2 regions of the Methylocystis sp. Se48 genome follow, and region 2 is predicted to be linked to the other one. Evidence: riboswitches for the same ligand, from Rfam matches in the RefSeq annotation. Region 2 holds a riboswitch; the other holds the start of a gene.

Region 1 (5,510 bases), 1.0 Mb from region 2:
GACTCCATCGCCTGATATTCTGCACGGGCTTCCCGGAGATCGGCCTCCTGCGCAGCTAGCGTATCTTCGGCATTCTGTAGCATCTGGCCGGAGGCCGCGCCGCTTGTCGCCGCCTTTTTGTAGCGCGCAAGATCATGGATCGTTCGTTCGCGAACGGCGGCGCGAGCCGTTATTTTCTGGCAGATCTGCCGTCGGTTGGCGAAGAGCGCGCCAACGTTTCGCACCGCGCGGGCGAGTTCTGCCTCAGCTTGGCCGAGCGCGGCCCGGGCGCGCTGTTCGTCAAGTTCGACGAGCACCTCGCCTTTTTTAACGAGCTGGGTTTCTTCGGCAAGAACCTTTGCGACGACGCCCGTCGCATCCGCCTGCACCGGAATAATATTGCCGCTGACAAACGCATTGTCCGTGGTCACCCAGTCGCGATCATAGGTCAGATAGCGGAAGGCGGCCGCCAACACGCCGACAGCGACGCCCACGGCCAAAGCCTTGAGCAGGAAATTTCGGCGAGCGCGAATCTTCTTTCGGGCGAGCGGCACGCTCGTCTGTTCCACGGTCAAAATCAGCCTCCCCCCAGTGATTGAACAACGTCAACCACCGCCGTAATCGGATCGGTCTCGGGCGCCGGTCTCGGCTCATAAGCTTGGGGGCCTGCGTCGTAACCGCCACCCAGAGCCTGCATGAGATCTACCGTTGCTATCAGTCTGTCGCCTTCAATGCCGCGCTGGATGAAGACAGCGTCCAGCGTGTCGGCGTATAGCTGTGCGAATTCCCGCCGATCTTGCAGGCCGCCCTGAAGCCGGATGCGGGCAAGCTGAACAGCAGCGCGGCGCGCCTTGATGAAGCGCCCTTGCGACTCGTACTCCGCCTTGGCCCGCTTCAGGGTGGCGAGTGCGTCCGCGACCTGCTGCGCGGCGGTGAGCAGCGTCTCATTGTAAGTATCGACCGCCTGGTCGTAATCAGCGCGCTGGGTTTCGAGATTGCCGGTGAGCTTGCCACCCTGAAAGATCGGCAGATGCAACCCCGGCGTGACGCTGTAGACCATGGCGCCGGGGTTGAAGAGGTAGCCGCCGAGCTTGGCGAATTGGGTGGAGCTGACGGAAGCCTCAAGCCCCGCCGAGACCGAAAGGTCAATCGAGGGCAGGAATAGGGCCTTGGCGGCATGAATGCGATCCGCCCAGGCTTCGGCGCGGCGCAGCGACGCCATGAGGTCCGGACGGTGGGCGAGCAATTCGATCGGGAGTTCCCTTGGAAGAGCGGGCGGCGCCGGCGCGACGCTTTGCCTTCTGGCGAAGAGGCCACGCGCCACGTCGGGCCCCTCGCCCATCAGGCGCGCGAGCGCGTTTTCCTGAATCTCGATCGCCGCCGTCAGCGAGGCCTCGCGGCGAACCGCCGCCTCTTCGTTGCTCCGCGCGATTTGGACGACGTCAAGGATTTCGATGCCGGTTTGGTAGCGCGTTTCGGCGAGCTGGCGCAGCTCGCGGCGCATGCCCGTCAACTCTTTGGCGAGCTTGAGTTGCTCCGCCAGGATATAGCCGCGCAGATAGGCGCGCGCGACGCTCGTCGTCAGCAATAAGCGAGTTTGTTCGAGTTCGCCCGCCTGCGCCAGCGCGTCGCCGATGGCGGCGTCGAGCAAGGCGCGGTTCTTGCCCCAGAAGTCCAGCTCCCATTTGGCGGAAATCGGATTGAGGAAGGCGGTGGATTTTTGTTTTCCTCCCTGCAGCGGATTGAGTCCCGCGGCGACGCCATGCTCGGCGTAGCGATACTGCTTGTAGGAGAGATCGGCCTCGACATAGGGCGTCAGGCGCGAGCCTGCGATGTCGACCGCCGCCTCGGCGTCTTTCAGGGTGTCGGCGGCTTTTCTCAAGCCTTGATTGTCCCGCAGGCATTTCTCCATGATGCGGTCGAGGTCAGCGCTACGGAAGGATTTCCACCATTGCACCGTCGGCCAGCCGTTTTCGGAGCTAACGCTCTTCACGCCCGACGCCGCGATCGTTCGCTTCATCGGCGGCGGCTCCATGAATTCGGCGCGTTGTTCCTGCGCCGTGGGCATGCAGCCGCCCAACGACGCGACCGCCGCTGCTACAGGGATGGACCTGTGTAAGCGGCGGATCATGCTTTGCCCATTTGCGTTGCGACAGAGCATCAGGGCTCTTCCATCAGTTCTTCAGCGCGGAGAAGCTTTAAGCTTGGTTTCGGCGACGGCGCCTTGGGTTTTGCCAACCAAACCAAAATCGCAAGGCCAGAGAAGGCTAGCGCCCCGGTGAGGAAAGCGTCGTTGAGTCCCATAAGCAGCGCTTGCTGGCGGATCAGGCGAGAAACCTGCGCCCGCGCGACGGATTCGCTCATGCCCAACGCTTGCAGCTTGTCCAAAAGCTGCGGGAGAAGGTCGAGCGACGGGAAACGCCTGCCGCCGAGTTGATCAGCGAGGTCCAGTTGGTGGAAAGGCGTTCGGCGGAACTGCATGACCCCTTGCAGGGTGATGCCATAGGCGCCGGCGGCTGTGCGCAACATCGCAAGCTCCTCTGCGGCGCGGATCAGTTGCGAGCCCGCAAGACCTTGGACCGCGATGGCCGCTGGGGGTGCGAAGAACGTCGCCAGGAAGAAGCCGAAGAAAGTCATCGGCACAGTGATCTGGTCGAACGACGCCGGCTTATCGAACAGGCCCAGCCAAGTCATGGTCACCGAGAAGCCGAGGAAATTCAGGCTGGCGAAGAGGCGTAAATCAATGTGGCGGACGAGCAAGTGCACTACGGAGACGAGAGGCACGGCGAGCAGGGCCATGGTAAGATAGACGACCCCAGCGCCTGACGAAGTGTAGCCGAGCAGCAACTGAAGCTGTCCGACAAAGACCGACAGCATGCCCTGAATGAAGAGGAAGCCGACGACGGAGCAAAAAGTCGCGACGGCGTAGTTGCGATGAGCGAAGAGGCGAATGTCCAGAACGGGGCGCCGCTCACCCAACTCCCAGATGATGAATGTCGGGAGAGTGATGACGACGGCGATCAGGACGATTGTCAGAAATGTTGACCCGAGCCAGTCGAAGTCGTTGCCCTGATTAAAGATAGTTTGGATCCCGACCAGGGTGACGGCGATCAACAGCACGCCGACGGTGTCGAAACGCGTGATGCGCCGGCTGTAAGGGCGGCCATAAAGCAGAGCGCCAATAACTCCGGCAATGAGCAAGCCAAAAATCACATTTGAATAAAACAGCATCCGCCAGTTGAAATACTCCGCCCAGAAGCCACCCATGAAGACGCCAAGGGTGAAAGGGGCCATGCTGAGCACGCCCCACCAGGCGACCCCGTAGGTGCGGTATTTCTCGGGGAGTTCATTTAGGACGAGGCCCTGGCCGATGGGGAGAAGCACCCCGCCCGCCAGTCCCAGCAGGAAGCGCGCCGGCACGAAGAACCAGATGGTTTCGCTCCAGGCGCAAGCCAGGGAAAAAATCGCATAGGCGATGAAGGCGGCGACATAAACCCGGTAGTCGCCATACCGCGCCGACAGCCAGCGGGCGAAAGGCAGGCCGAGCACAATCCCCATCATGTGGTCGGTCGTCGCCCAGGTGCCGAAACTGGGCGTGACGCCTTGGAGGCTGCCGGCCGCGTAAGGGGCCAGGACCGTATAGCCGGGCACATTCGAGAGGGCGATCACGTTGCCGCCAGCGAGCGCGGCATTGAAGAGGACGAATCGCCAGCCGGTCAGCCGGTCTTGCTCAACGGCCGTCATGTTCCCGCCCAATCTGAGCGAGAGTAGCGCCATTTCAGGCGTAATCGGAGGGGAAACAGGGGCTTATTCAGAGCGGACTCCTAGCGTGCATGCGCAAGCAGGAGTCATCAGCCCCAAGGGCGGTTACAAGGCGAACTCCATCGCCTTTCCATTTTATAAGCCGCAGGGAAGTATCCTTGTCAATCATCTTGACTGGCGAATCTCCGCGCCGCTCCGTAGTCAGACTACTGATCGGGACGCGGGCGTCGTCGAGATTGAGGACTCGGAAACAAACTAGACCGTTGTCCCGAGCAAAAAGGCGTCACGGTTAAGATCTAGATAACCCCTCCAGTTTGCCCGAGCACAGCGCATTAAGCAGGCCCGGCAACGCTTATCTGCCGATCAACGGCGGCACTCGCGCTTATTAGCGACTTGCACGTCAGCGCACTTAGCCCCGCCAGCATCTAAATTCGAGATAGGTGTGTCGACGGTCTGAATGCCTCCAGCAAGAAGAGTTGAATGCTTGCTCAGGTATCAGCGGCCGAATATGGCTCGGCGCGAGAGAAGCGGTACTGGCGGCTATGAGGAGCTAGACCTCGTCGGATGAGACAAAGCAGGCGTTTGAAGACCCCCGAGTAACAACGCCAAACTTGGCGACCTCATCGCCGATCTCCGGGCTAGATTTGGCTCAGATCGGAGGCAGGCATTTCCGCGAAGGTCTGTACCGTCGCTGAAGCATCGGAAGCGTCCCACACTGAGATTAAGCACGATCGGCGTTCCCTGAACAGGAAGGTCCCGCAGACGCCGACAATCCCAATCACGCCGAGACGCAGAAAAATGTTGCGGCCTGAGCAATTCCAGGACGCTCATTTTCCCATCAGTCGAAGATATCTTCTTCCGCGTTGTTGGCGTCAATCAAAGAGCTACTTCAATTGTCGCTCAAACTACGTGGATCTCTATCATGCGCGCCTCATCCTCAGAACACCCAGCGTCTGGCAGTTTCCCAAAGGCGCCAACGCGCCGCGCGCGGACGGGTTGTCGAAACCGCGATCGAACCAAGCGTCGGCAGGATTCTTTTTGGGACGTCCCCCTTTTTGTGAGAGGCATAGCGGTAAGCCCCCTGCCAATCCCCTGTCATTGCACGCCAAAGCCCTACGCCTTCGACTGACTTGTTGCACTGCGTCGATTCCGGCCTTTTTTAATCAACCCCGACTCTGAACCACCTTCGGTTCGGCGGAGACTGGGGACTGATGTGCGCTCTCAAAACGACAACGCTGAAGCGCTATCGCGCAGCGCACGCATGTTGCGCACGGCGCTCGGCGCAGAGATTGCGAGCTGGCTCGACGATGCGAGCGTCGTCGAGATCATGCTCAATCCCGACGGACGGCTTTGGCTCGATCGTCTGACGAGCGGGCTCGAGGATACGGGCGTGCGACTTTCGGCGGAAGACGGCGAGAGGATCATCCGGCTCGTCGCGCACCATGTCGGCGCCGAGGTGCATGCCGGCGCGCCGCGCGTCTCGGCGGAGCTGCCGGAAACCGGCGAGCGCTTTGAAGGGGTCCTGCCGCCGGTCGTTTATGCTCCAGCCTTCGCCATCCGCAAGCCCGCGGTCGCGGTGTTCTCGATCGACGATTACGTCGCGGCTGGCGTCATGACGAAAGATCAGGCGGCTATTCTTCGCGCCTCGGTCGCTGAACGCAGGAACATCCTCGTCGCCGGCGGCACATCCACCGGCAAGACAACACTTGCCAACGCCTTGCTCGCCGAGATCGCGAAGACCTCCGACCGCATCGTCCTGATCGAAGACA
Region 2 (5,510 bases):
GCGGCGCGAAGAAGGTCGCGAGGAACAGGCCGAAAAACAGCATCGGCGTGGCGATCTGATCGAAATAAGCGATTTTGTCGTATTTCGCGAGCCATGTCAGCGTGATCGCAAATCCGACGAAATTCAGCGACGCCAGATAGCGAAGATCGACTTGTTTAACCAGGAGGTGCACCACTGAAATGAGCGGCACGGCGAAAATGGCCATGAGGAGATAGACAGCCCCCGCGAGCGAGGACGTATAACCGAGGAGCAACTGAAGCTGCCCGACGAAAACCGACAGCGTGCCCTGTATGACGAGAAACCCGGCCACCGAGCAAAAGGTCGCGACGGCGTAATTGCGATGGCCGAAAAGGCGGATGTCGATCACGGGGTGCCGTTCGCCGAGTTCCCAAACGATAAAGACCGGCAGCGTCACGACCACAATGACGAGAAGGAGCGTCAACAGGGGCGAGCCGAACCAGTCGAAATCATTGCCCATGTTCAGGATGGTCTGAAAACAGATCAGCACGGTCGCAATCAGGAAAAACCCGATTGCGTCGAATCGCGTCACGCGCGGCTTAACCCCGCGGCCATAGAGCAGCGCGCCGACCACGCCGGCGATCGGCAGGCCGAGAATGACGTTCGAATAGAACAGCATCCGCCAATTGACATATTCGGCCCAGAAGCCGCCCATGAAAACGCCGAGCGTGAAGGGCGCCATGCTGAGCACGGCCCACCAAGCGACGCCGTAAGTCCTATATTTCTCGGGAATTTCGCCGAGAGCCAGGGCCTGCCCCACAGGCAGGATGACGCCGCCCGCAAGGCCAAGGGCGATCCGCATCGGCACGAAGAACCAGATCGTTTCGCTCGACGCGCAGGCGATAGAGAAGATCGCATAGACGACGAAAGCAGCAGGGTAGACGCGATGATCGCCGAAACGCGCCGAGAGCCAGCGCGCCAGCGGCAAGCCGAGCACGATGCCCATCATATGGTCGGTCGTGCCCCAGGTGCCATAACTCGGCGTCACGCCCTGGAGGCTGCCGGCCGCATAGGGAGCCAGCACCGTATAGCCCGGCACGTTGGAGAGCGCGATGACATTGCCGACCGCCAGCGCCAGATTGAAGAGCAGAAAGCGCCAGCCCGTCAGCTTTTCGTCCGCGAAGGCCGTCATGCGCCAGTCTCACGAAACCCGCAGAATACGGAGCCGCGAATCGATTCTGGAACATGGATGCGAATCAAGGCGGACTCCCGACGTGCGGATGCGAGCAGGAGTCATCGGCCCCAAGGGCGGTTACAAGGCGAACCCCATCGCCTGAAAAAATTCTAGACAAGGGGCGCGCCGCCTTGTCAACCGGCCGCGGGGCGATCCGTCGTTTTTTCGCGCGGCATGCGGCGTTGTGGCCTCTTTTGGGGTCTTCCCCGATGGCGCCGGAAGGGTCATCATCGTCGCATGGCGGGCGGCTGGCTTCGCAGTTGCTGGCGGCAAGGCCGAGCTTCTCTCCCCGCCGGACCACTCGGATCAATTGCTGCTCATGACAAAACCCAATTGGCGGGCGGACCCGGACGCGGTCGCGGCGATCGTCGCGGCCCGCCACGGCGATCCTTTCGCGCTGCTCGGCCTGCACGAGACGGCGGCGGGCTATGTGATTCGCGCCTTCGTTCCCGGCGCCGAGACAGTGTCGGCCCAGACGCCCGAGGGGCGCCGCCTCGCCTCTCTCGAGCGCGTTCATCCCGAGGGTTTTTTCGAAGGCCTGACGCCATTGTCCTCCCGCGCGCCCTACCGCCTCGCCGCCGCCGGCGGCGGCGCCGAATGGACCTTCGCGGACCCTTACGCCTTCCCGCCCTATCTCGGCCCGCTCGACGACTACCTCCTCGTCGAGGGCGCGCACCAAAGGCTCTACGAGCGGCTCGGCGCCCATGCCGTGTCCCATGAGGGAGTCGAGGGAACGAATTTCGCCGTCTGGGCGCCCAACGCCCGGCGGGTTTCGGTCGTCGGCGATTTCAACCAGTGGGACGGCCGGCGCGCGCAAATGCGCAAGCGCGTCGACAGCGGCGTCTGGGAGATTTTCATCCCCGGCGCCGGCGCCGGCGCCGTCTATAAATTCGAGATCGTCGGGCGCGACGGCGATCTCCTGCCGCTCAAGGCCGACCCCTTCGGCTTCGAGGCGGAGTTGCGCCCCTCCACGGCCTCCGTCGTCGCCTCGACGGCGCCTTACGAATGGGGCGACGCCGTTCACATGCGCACGCGCGCCGAATGCGATCCGCGTCGCGCGCCCATGTCGATCTACGAGGTTCACCTGCCCTCCTGGCGCAAGGCGGAGGGCTGGCGCTTTCTCAGCTACGACGAACTCGCTGATCAGTTGATCCCCTATGTCGCGGACATGGGCTTCACCCATATCGAGCTTCTGCCGGTCAACGAGCATCCGCTCGACGCCTCCTGGGGCTATCAGCCCATTGGCCTCTTCGCGCCGACGCGCCGCCATGGCGATTCGTATGGCTTCAAGCGCTTCGTCGACCACGCCCATCAAGCGGGCCTCGGCGTCATTCTCGACTGGGTGCCGGCGCATTTCCCGACCGACGAACACGGCCTCGCCCGCTTCGACGGCGGGCCGCTCTACGAACATCCCGACCCGCGCCGCGGCTTCCATCCCGACTGGAACACGGCGATCTACGACTACGGCCGCCGCGAGGTGGCGAATTTCCTTATCGCCAGCGCGCTCTTCTGGCTCGACCGCTTCCATATCGACGGGCTGCGCGTCGACGCCGTCGCCTCCATGCTCTACCTCGATTACTCGCGGAAGGCGGGGGAATGGGCGCCGAACCCAGACGGCTCCAACGACAACCGTGACGCCGTCGCCTTTCTGCGGAAATTCAACGAACTCGTCTATGGGCTCTATCCGGGCGTCGTGACCATCGCCGAGGAATCGACCTCCTGGGGCGGCGTGACGCGGCCAACCGACGCGGGCGGGCTCGGCTTTGGCTTCAAATGGAACATGGGCTGGATGAACGACACGCTGCGCTACATGTCGTCCGATCCCGTCTATCGCAAATGGCGGCACAACGAGCTGACCTTCGGCCTCCTCTACGCCTTCGCGGAGAATTTCGTTCTGCCGCTCTCGCATGACGAAGTCGTGCACGGCAAAGGCGCGATCGTATCGAAAATGCCGGGCGACGAGTGGCGGCGCTTTGCGGGCGCGCGCGCCTATTATGGCTTCATGTGGGGCCATCCGGGCAAGAAGCTTCTTTTCATGGGCCAGGAGTTCGGCCAGACGAGCGAATGGAATTACGCCGCCGAACTGGACTGGCGGCTTCTCGATTACGCACCGCATCGCGGCCTGAAACACTTCGTGCGCGATCTGAATCGCCTCTATCGCAGCCGCGAGGCGCTCCACACGCGCGACTGCGAGAGCGACGGGTTCGAATGGATCGTCGTCGACGACGCCGACAGCTCCGTCTTCGCCTTCGCCCGCTATGGCGCGGACCGCTCGAAGGCGGTCGTGGTCGTGTCGAACTTCACGCCCGTGCCGCGCCGCGCCTATCGGCTCGGCCTGCCCCGCGCCGGTCGCTGGCGGGAAATCCTCAATTCCGACGCGACGGCCTATGGCGGCTCCGGGGTGGGGAACCTCGGCGCGATCGAGGCGCGCGCGCAAGGTTTCGCTGGCTTTCCCGCGAGCGCGGACATTCAAGTCCCGCCGCTCGCCACTTTGTTCTTCGAATTCGAAAGCGATGGTCTACAATGAATGTCGAATCGCATCTGACGCGGACAGGATGTGACTGATGGCCGCCTATGACAACGCGCCGCTCGCGCGCTACGCCATGGCCTATGTTCTCGCCGGCGGCCGCGGCTCGCGGCTCATGGAGTTGACCGATCGGCGCGCCAAGCCGGCGGTCTATTTCGGCGGAAAATCCCGCATCATCGACTTCGCGCTGTCGAACGCGCTCAACTCCGGCATCCGCCGCATCTGCGTGGCGACGCAATACAAGGCGCACAGCCTCATCCGCCATTTGCAGCGCGGCTGGAGCTTTTTCCGCACCGAACGCAACGAGAGCTTCGACATTCTTCCCGCAAGCCAGCGCGTGTCCGAAGATCACTGGTATCTCGGCACGGCCGACGCCGTCTTCCAGAACCTCGACATCATCGAAAGCTACGATCCGAAATATATCGTGCTGCTTGCGGGCGATCACGTCTACAAGATGGATTACGAGCCGATGCTCCAGCAGCATGTGGATCAGGGCGCTGACGTCACCATCGGCTGCCTCGAAGTCCCGCGCGCCGAGGCGTCGGGCTTTGGCGTGATGCACGTCGACGGCCACGACCGCATCATCTCTTTCGTCGAAAAGCCCAAGGACCCGCCCGCCATGCCTCATCGGCCCGACCGCGCGCTGGTGAGCATGGGGATCTATGTCTTCGAGGCGAGGTTCCTTTACGACCAGTTGCGGCGCGACGCCCTCGACGCGGGCTCCACACATGATTTTGGCAAGGACATCATCCCCTATATCGTGAAGCACGGCAAAGCGGTCGCGCATCACTTCTCGCGCTCCTGCGTGCGCGCGGCGAGCGAACAGCACGCCTATTGGCGCGACGTTGGAACGGTGGACGCCTATTGGGCGGCGAATATCGACCTCACCGATTTCGTGCCGCAGCTCGATCTCTATGACCGCAACTGGCCGATCTGGACCTATGCGGAAATCACGCCGCCCGCGAAATTCGTGCACGACCAGGTCGGGCGCCGCGGACAGGCGCTCTCGTCGCTGGTCTCCGGCGGCTGCATCGTTTCGGGCTCGACCCTGCGGCGCTCCCTCCTTTTCACGGGCGTTCGCGTCAACTCCTACGCCACGGTCGAAAACGCCGTGATCCTTCCCTATGTCGACGTCGGCCGTTCGGCGAGATTGACGAATGTCGTCGTCGACCGCGGCGTGCGCATCCCCCAGGGCCTCGTCGTCGGCGAGGACCCCGAACTCGACGCTAAGCGCTTCCGCCGCAGCGAACAGGGCGTTTGCCTCATCACGCAGCCGATGATCGACAGGCTGGCGATATGACGCGCCTTCGCGTTCTCGCCGTCGCCTCCGAAATGGCGCCGCTCGTCAAGACCGGCGGTCTCGCCGACGTCGTGGGCGCGCTGCCTGCGGCGCTCGCCGCGCAGGACGTCGAAACGCGCACGCTCATTCCCGGCTATCCGGAAGTTCTCGCCGCGCTTGGCCATGGCCAGACGGTCCTTTCCTTCGACGATCTCTTCGGCGGCCCGGCCTGGATCCACGCCGGCCGCTTCGAGGGCGCGCATGTTTATGCGCTCGTTGCGCCGCATCTCTATGCGCGCGAAGGCGGTCCCTATTCGGACAAGGAGGGCGTCGATTATCCCGACAATGCGTTCCGCTTCGCCGCGCTCGCCTGGGCGGGCGCGCAGATCGCGCAAGGCGCGGTCGCGAAATATGCGCCGGACGTTCTGCATGCGCACGACTGGCAGGCGGCGCTGGCGCCCGCCTATCTGCATTATAGCGGCAAGCCGCGCCCGGCGACCGTCGTGACGGTG

The links. Region 2 has a riboswitch for fluoride ahead of ACV959_RS00280 (MFS transporter). Riboswitches for the same ligand answer to the same signal wherever they lie in the genome.
Region 1: another riboswitch for fluoride. It lies ahead of ACV959_RS13275 (MFS transporter); the one in region 2 lies ahead of ACV959_RS00280 (MFS transporter).

Annotation. Positions count from the first base shown of each region.
Region 1 is NZ_CM149850.1:2,714,846-2,720,355, forward strand. It holds gene ACV959_RS13265 (HlyD family secretion protein) at 1-548, opposite strand, end outside; gene ACV959_RS13270 (efflux transporter outer membrane subunit) at 557-2,140, opposite strand; gene ACV959_RS13275 (MFS transporter) at 2,140-3,723, opposite strand; fluoride riboswitch at 3,815-3,877, opposite strand; gene trbB (P-type conjugative transfer ATPase TrbB) at 5,003-5,510, shown strand, end outside.
Region 2 is NZ_CM149850.1:48,874-54,383, forward strand. It holds gene ACV959_RS00280 (MFS transporter) at 1-1,150, opposite strand, end outside; fluoride riboswitch at 1,239-1,301, opposite strand; gene glgB (1,4-alpha-glucan branching protein GlgB) at 1,512-3,719, shown strand; gene glgC (glucose-1-phosphate adenylyltransferase) at 3,757-5,019, shown strand; gene glgA (glycogen synthase GlgA) at 5,016-5,510, shown strand, end outside.